2 regions of the Pseudomonas sp. R1-1 genome follow, and region 2 is predicted to be linked to the other one. Evidence: predicted binding sites of a transcription regulator. Region 2 holds the regulator's gene; the other holds the start of a gene.
The links. Region 2 encodes FliA, which starts transcription of late flagellar genes. Its sites were predicted from a motif close to CTAAAGTTTNNNNNNNNNNNGCCGNTAA; they were not measured.
Positions count from the first base shown of each region.

Region 1: J3P75_RS09820 (methyl-accepting chemotaxis protein) is a predicted target of FliA. The motif match lies at 1,359-1,386, and genes of this name have one in related genera.

Region 1 covers NZ_CP071663.1:2,145,151-2,148,566, forward strand. The annotation lists gene J3P75_RS09815 (Na+/H+ antiporter family protein) at 1-1,179, shown strand, start outside; gene J3P75_RS09820 (methyl-accepting chemotaxis protein) at 1,431-3,113, shown strand; gene J3P75_RS09825 (LysR family transcriptional regulator) at 3,315-3,416, opposite strand, start outside.
Region 2 covers NZ_CP071663.1:4,452,293-4,455,708, forward strand. The annotation lists gene J3P75_RS19940 (chemotaxis protein CheA) at 1-51, opposite strand, end outside; gene J3P75_RS19945 (protein phosphatase CheZ) at 106-894, opposite strand; gene J3P75_RS19950 (chemotaxis response regulator CheY) at 912-1,283, opposite strand; gene fliA (RNA polymerase sigma factor FliA) at 1,451-2,191, opposite strand; gene fleN (flagellar synthesis regulator FleN) at 2,188-3,018, opposite strand; gene flhF (flagellar biosynthesis protein FlhF) at 3,135-3,416, opposite strand, start outside.

The DNA of each region.
Region 1 (3,416 bases), 2.3 Mb from region 2:
TTCAACAGTGGTCTGGGCGGTGGTGCGACCGTGGCGTTGTCCTACGCGTTGCTCGGCGCTTTCGCCGTGGCAATCGCCAAGTCTGGCCTGGCCCACGCGCTGGCCGACAGGGCGCTAGCGATGGTTGACCGGCAGCATTCGACCGGCGGCGGCAACGTCAAATGGCTGCTGATCGGCCTGTTGTGGGTGGTGGCGATTGCTTCGCAGAACATCCTGCCGATCCACATTGCGTTCATTCCGCTGCTGGTGCCACCACTGCTCTATGTGCTGACCAAGCTGCAACTCGACCGCCGCCTGATCGCCTGCGTCATGACCTTCGGCCTGATCACCCCGTACATGTTCCTGCCGGTGGGTTTCGGCAACATCTTCCTCAATGAAATCCTGCTGGCCAACGTTGCGCGCAGCGGCGTCGACATCAGCGGCATCAACATCACCCACGCCATGGGCATTCCGGCGCTGGGCATGGTTTTCGGCTTGGCGATGGCGTTCATCAGTTATCGCAAGAAGCGCGTCTATGACCTGGAAAAAATCGAGCAGGTCGAGCAGACCGCAGTGCATTACAACCCGTTGAGTCTGCTGATCGCCGGCGTGGCCATCGCCTCGGCGTTCGTCGTGCAGTTGCTGCTGGATTCGATGATTATCGGTGCGCTGGTGGGTTTCCTGATCTTCTCGGTGTCCGGCATCGTCAAGTGGCGCGAAACCGATGACCTGTTCACCGAAGGCATGAAAATGATGGCGATGATCGGTTTCATCATGATCGCCGCCTCCGGTTTCGCCGAGGTGATGAAGGCCACCGGGCAGGTGCAGACCCTGGTTGAATCGTCGGCGGCATGGATCAATCACAGCAAAGGCGTCGGCGCGCTGTTGATGCTGCTGGTGGGCTTGCTGGTAACCATGGGCATCGGCTCGTCGTTTTCCACGGTGCCGATTCTGGCGGCGATTTTCGTGCCGCTGTGCGTGCAACTGGGCTTCAGCCCGATGGCCATCGTGTGCATCGTCGGCACTGCCGGTGCGCTGGGCGACGCCGGTTCGCCGGCCTCGGATTCGACCCTCGGCCCAACCTCCGGCCTGAACATCGACGGCCAGCATCACCACATCTGGGACACCGTGGTGCCGACCTTCCTGCACTACAACCTGCCGCTGCTGGCGTTCGGCTGGTTGGCCGCGATGGTGCTCTGACCCTGTCACCGACCCACTGATCGTTCCCACGCTCTGCGTGGGAATGCCTCATCGGACGCTCCGCGTTCGGCTTCTGAAAGGGACGCAGAGCGTCCCGGGCTGCATTCCCACGCAGAGCGTGGGAACGATCAGATGCAACCCAACCCTTTCGCGAGCAGGGGATCAGGGAATGATCCGGACTCAACTTTTGCCCTGGCGTGCCGTTAAAGCCTTTAACCACGCCAACAAAATCAAAAGAGTGAGCCCCCACAATGCGCCTGAGCCTCAAGGCTAAAGTCCTGTCCCTCGCCGTTCTTCCGGTATTGCTCTTTGCGCTGGTCATCAGCCTGACCACACTGTTCATCCTCCAGGAACAGGCGCGCAAGGAGGTCGAACAGACCCGCGAGCGCCTGCTCGGCGACGCCAAAGCCACTCTGCAAAGTTATGTCGCCGTGGCGATGACCACGATCAAACCGCTGTACGACGCTGCCGCGCCCGGCGACACCGAGGCGCGGGCGCAGGCGATCAAGCTGCTGTCGGGCATCCGCTACGGCAAGGACGGCTACTTCTTTGCCTACGACTCGGAGATCGTGCGCCTGTTCAAGGCCAACGACCCTGACGGCGTGGGCAAAAGCTTCAAGGACAACCGCGACCCGAATGGCGTCTACGTCAACCTCGGTCTAGTGAAAGTGGCGAAGGACGGTACTCACTACCTGCAATACAGCTCGCCGCTGCCGGGCAATGCGAAAGTGCTGGTGCCGAAACTCGGTTACACCGAATACCTGGCCAAGTGGGACATGGCCGTCGGTACCTCGGTCAACCTCGACGGCATCGAAGCGCAAGTGGCGCTGGTCGAAGCTCAGGTGCAGGAACGCGTGCAAGGCGTGGTGCTGAGCATTGTCGGCGTGGCGGTGCTGGTGCTGCTGGTGATTGCCGCGGCGGGGATGCTGCTGGCCAATACCATCCTGCGGCCGCTGACCCTGATGAAAGCCAACCTCGATGACATCGCGGCAGGCGAGGGCGATCTTACCCGGCGCTTGAATATCACCAGTCAGGATGAACTCGGCGAACTGGCCGGCTCGTTCAACCGCTTCGTCGACAAGATCCACGGCCTGGTGCGGCAGATCACCGAGATGACCACACAACTGACCGGGCTGGTGACTCAGGTGTCGGATCAGGCGCAGCGCTCGGATCAGGCAATGGAGCGTCAGCGTCACGAGACCGATCAGGTCGCCACCGCCATCAACGAGATGTCCGCCGCCGCGCAGGAAGTTGCCAAGAGCGCGCAGAACGCCGCCGTCGCCGCGCAGCAGACCGACGCAGAAGGCCAGAGCGCCAAACGCGTGGTGGCCGGCAGCATCAAACAGATTCATGCGCTGGTTGATGACATTCGCAACAGCGGCGTATCGCTGGACAGCTTGCAGCAGGACGTGACCTCGATTGTCGGTGTGCTCGGGGTGATTCGCTCAATCGCCGAGCAAACCAACCTGCTGGCCCTCAACGCGGCAATCGAAGCGGCGCGGGCGGGTGAGGCCGGGCGTGGTTTTGCCGTGGTCGCCGATGAGGTCCGTGCGCTGGCCAGCCGCACGCAGATCAGCACCCAGGAAATTCAAGGCATGATCGACCGCCTGCAAGCTGGCACGCAGCAGGCCGTTGAGGCCATGCGCCGCTCCAGCGAGGCCGGTGATGGCACGTCACAGCAGGCCAATCAGGCCGGGGCATCGCTGGATGCCATGGCTGAGCTGATCGCGACAATCAACTCGATGAACGCACAGATCGCCAGCGCCGCCGAAGAGCAGACGGCGGTGGCAGAAGAGATCAACCGCAGCGTGCACCAGATTGCAGTGGCGGTGGACAGCGTTGCCGATGAAACGCAATTGGGCGCGCAGACCTCGCGCAGTCTGGCGGAGTTGGGGCAGCGGTTGGGCAAGCTGGTGGGGCAGTTCCGGATCTGACGCTTGAAAAGCAGCCCTCACCCTAGCCCTCTCCCGGAGGGAGAGGGGACCGACCGGGGTGTCTTGCGTCAGACGGCGGCCTGAAAAAACGAGTTGATTACGGATTCAATACCGGACTCTCAGATCGGCGTATTCTCCCAATATCCCCCAATCGGTCCCCTCTCCCTCTGGGAGAGGGCTAGGGTGAGGGGCTCTTGATCTTCAAGGCCTGTCCCAATACGGCACCTCGCCAAAACACTCGACAAAAAAATCAATCACCGTCCGCACCTTCACCGACAACCTTCGACTGCCCGGCCACAGCAC
Region 2 (3,416 bases):
GGCCTCAACCAGGAAATCCTGAAGGATCTCTTCATCGGCGCCGAAGCTCATTAATGGGGTGCTCCTACAGGTCTAAAAACCCAAAAAACCCGAAATTCCGAAACTCTAGAATCCAAGGCTGGATAACAAATCGTCCACATCGTCCTGACCGGACACAACGTCTTCTCGTTTATCGGCATGAATCTGCGGACCTTCACCCTGCGAGAGATGTTTTTGTGGATCTTTTTCGGCAAGCATCGCAGCACGGTCATGTTCGATGCCCGCAAAGCGGTCGACCTGACTGGCCATGAGGACGAGTTTGAGCAGATTGCTTTCGACTTCGGTGACCAGTTGGGTCACGCGCTTGATCACCTGACCGGTGAGGTCCTGGTAATCCTGGGCCAGCAGGATGTCGTTGAGATTGCTCGACACCGCACGGTTGTCCGTGCTGCTGCGTGACAGAAAACCGTCGACCCGGCGCGCCAGCTCGCGGAACTCTTCAGCCCCGACCTCGCGACGCATGAAGCGACCCCAATCGGCGCTCAACGTCTGGGCTTCATCGGCCAGACTGTTGACCACCGGTGTGGCGCTTTCCACCAGATCCATGGTGCGGTTGGCCGCGGCTTCCGTCAGCTTGACCACATAGCCCAGGCGTTCGGTGGCGTCGGTGATTTGCGACACTTCCTCGGCCTGCGGCATGTGCGGATCGATCTGGAAATTGACGATCGCACTGTGCAGTTCACGCGTGAGCTTGCCCACTTCCTGATACAGGCCACGGTCACGGGTCTGATTGAGCTCATGGATCAGTTGCACCGCGTCGCCGAACCTGCCCTTTTCAAGGCTTTCGACCAGTTCGACCGCGTGTTTTTTCAGGGTCGATTCAAAATCGCCCTGTGAAGATTCGTTATGCTCCATAGCTCCCCCGCGCGTTCTCAGCCGATGCGTTCGAAAATCTTCTCGATTTTGTCTTTCAACGCCTGAGCCGTGAAAGGTTTGACCACGTAGCCGTTCACACCGGCCTGAGCGGCTTCGATGATCTGCTCGCGCTTGGCTTCAGCGGTCACCATCAGCACCGGCAGGTGCTTGAGTTTTTCATCGGCGCGCACGTGGCGCAGCAGGTCGATACCGGTCATGCCCGGCATGTTCCAGTCCGTTACCAGAAAGTCGATGCTGCCGCTGTTGAGGACCGGAATGGCGGTTACGCCATCATCGGCCTCGACGGTGTTGGTGAACCCAAGATCGCGCAGCAGGTTCTTGATGATCCGCCGCATCGTTGAGAAGTCATCAACGATGAGGATTTTCATGTCTTTGTTCAATTCGACCTCCAAGCAGTCTTAAACGCGCCCAGCACCTGGACGCGCCACTTCAATCAATTGGCGCAGCACTTAAAGTTTGTCTGGAGCACAACGGATCGAGACCGGCGCCGTTCATCACCGCACCAGCCTCGTTTCGCAGTGTCCCCACACTGCCTTCAGCGCGCTCGCCACTCCCCCAAACGCCCCCGCAAACGGGCCGCGCACTGGCTGTGTAACTGGCTGACCCGCGATTCACTGACGCCAAGGACTTCACCGATTTCCTTGAGGTTCAGCTCTTCGTCGTAGTACAGCGCCAACACCAGTCGCTCACGCTCCGGCAAATTGGCAATCGCGTCCGCCAGCGCGGCCTGGAAGCGTTCATCTTCCAGATCGCGTGACGGCTCCATATGAGCACTGGCGCCATCCTCGTGCAGCCCTTCGTGTTCGCCGTCCTGCAAGAGGTCGTCGAAACTGAACAGGCGGCTGCCCAAAGTGTCATTCAGAATCCCGTAATAATCGTCGAGACTCAATTGGAGTTCGGCCGCAACCTCGTGATCTTTAGCGTCACGGCCGGTTTTAGCTTCAATCGAGCGAATCGCGTCGCTGACCATCCGGGTATTGCGGTGGACCGAGCGTGGCGCCCAGTCCCCTTTGCGCACTTCATCGAGCATCGCGCCGCGGATTCGAATGCCCGCGTACGTTTCGAAACTGGCGCCCTTGCTGGCGTCGTATTTGGTCGACACTTCGAGCAGGCCGATCATCCCGGCCTGGATCAGGTCTTCGACCTGCACACTGGCCGGCAACCGTGCCAGCAAGTGATAGGCAATGCGCTTGACCAGTGGCGCGTAACGCTCGATCAACTCGTACTGCGCGTCACGCGCCGACTTCTTGTAAAGATTCATGCCACTGGCGGTCATATCACAGGCCCTGCGGTTTGCTGCACGAGACGCTCGACGAAAAACTCCAGATGGCCGCGCGGGTTGGCCGGTAGCGGCCAGGTGTCGACCTTCTGCGCGATGGCCTTGAAAGCCAGGGCGCATTTGGAGCGTGGAAAGGCTTCGTAGACGGCGCGTTGTTTCTGCACGGCCTTGCGCACGCTTTCGTCATACGGGACGGCGCCGACATATTGTAGGGCGACGTCAAGGAAACGGTCCGTGACCTTGGTCAACTTGGCGAACAGGTTGCGCCCTTCCTGCGGGCTCTGCGCCATGTTGGCGAGGACGCGGAAGCGGTTCATGCCGTAATCGCGGTTGAGCAATTTGATCAGTGCGTAGGCGTCGGTGATCGAGGTCGGCTCGTCACATACCACCAGCAACACCTCCTGCGCGGCGCGGACGAAACTGACCACCGAGTCCCCAATGCCCGCAGCGGTGTCGATCACCAGCACGTCGAGATTGTCGCCGATGTCGCTGAACGCCTGAATCAGGCCGGCGTGCTGCGCCGGGCTCAGGTGGACCATGCTCTGCGTGCCGGACGCCGCCGGCACGATGCGAATCCCGCCCGGGCCCTGCAACAGCACGTCGCGCAGTTCACAGCGGCCTTCGATCACGTCGGCCAGCGTGCGTTTGGGGGTCAGCCCCAGCAGAACGTCGACGTTCGCCAGACCGAGGTCGGCGTCCAGCAGCATGACCCGACGGCCAAGCTCTGCCAGCGCCAGCGACAAGTTCACTGACACGTTAGTCTTGCCGACGCCACCTTTGCCGCCGGTCACCGCGATCACCTGTACGGGATGCATGCTGCCCATGTTATTTCTTTACCTTGTCTTGCATAGACGGAGGCCACATTACTGGCTGCGCGTTCCGGATCGGAACAATGCGTGGCAGACCATCGATGTAGGTACAAAAACTGTTCATGATTACCTCAGCCAACCTGCTTGGTCGGGCTGTGATAGATATCAGCGAACATGTCAGCCATGGCTTCTTCGCTGGGTTCTTCCTGCATTTGCACGCTGACGGCGCGGCTGACCAGTTGATGACGGCGCGGCAGATGCAGATCATCCGGAATCCGTGGGCCATCGGTCAGGTACGCGACCGGCAATTCATGACTGATCGCCAGGCTCAACACTTCACCAAGACTGGCTGTTTCATCCAGTTTAGTCAGAATGCAGCCGGCCAGCCCGCAACGCTTGTAACTATGATAAGC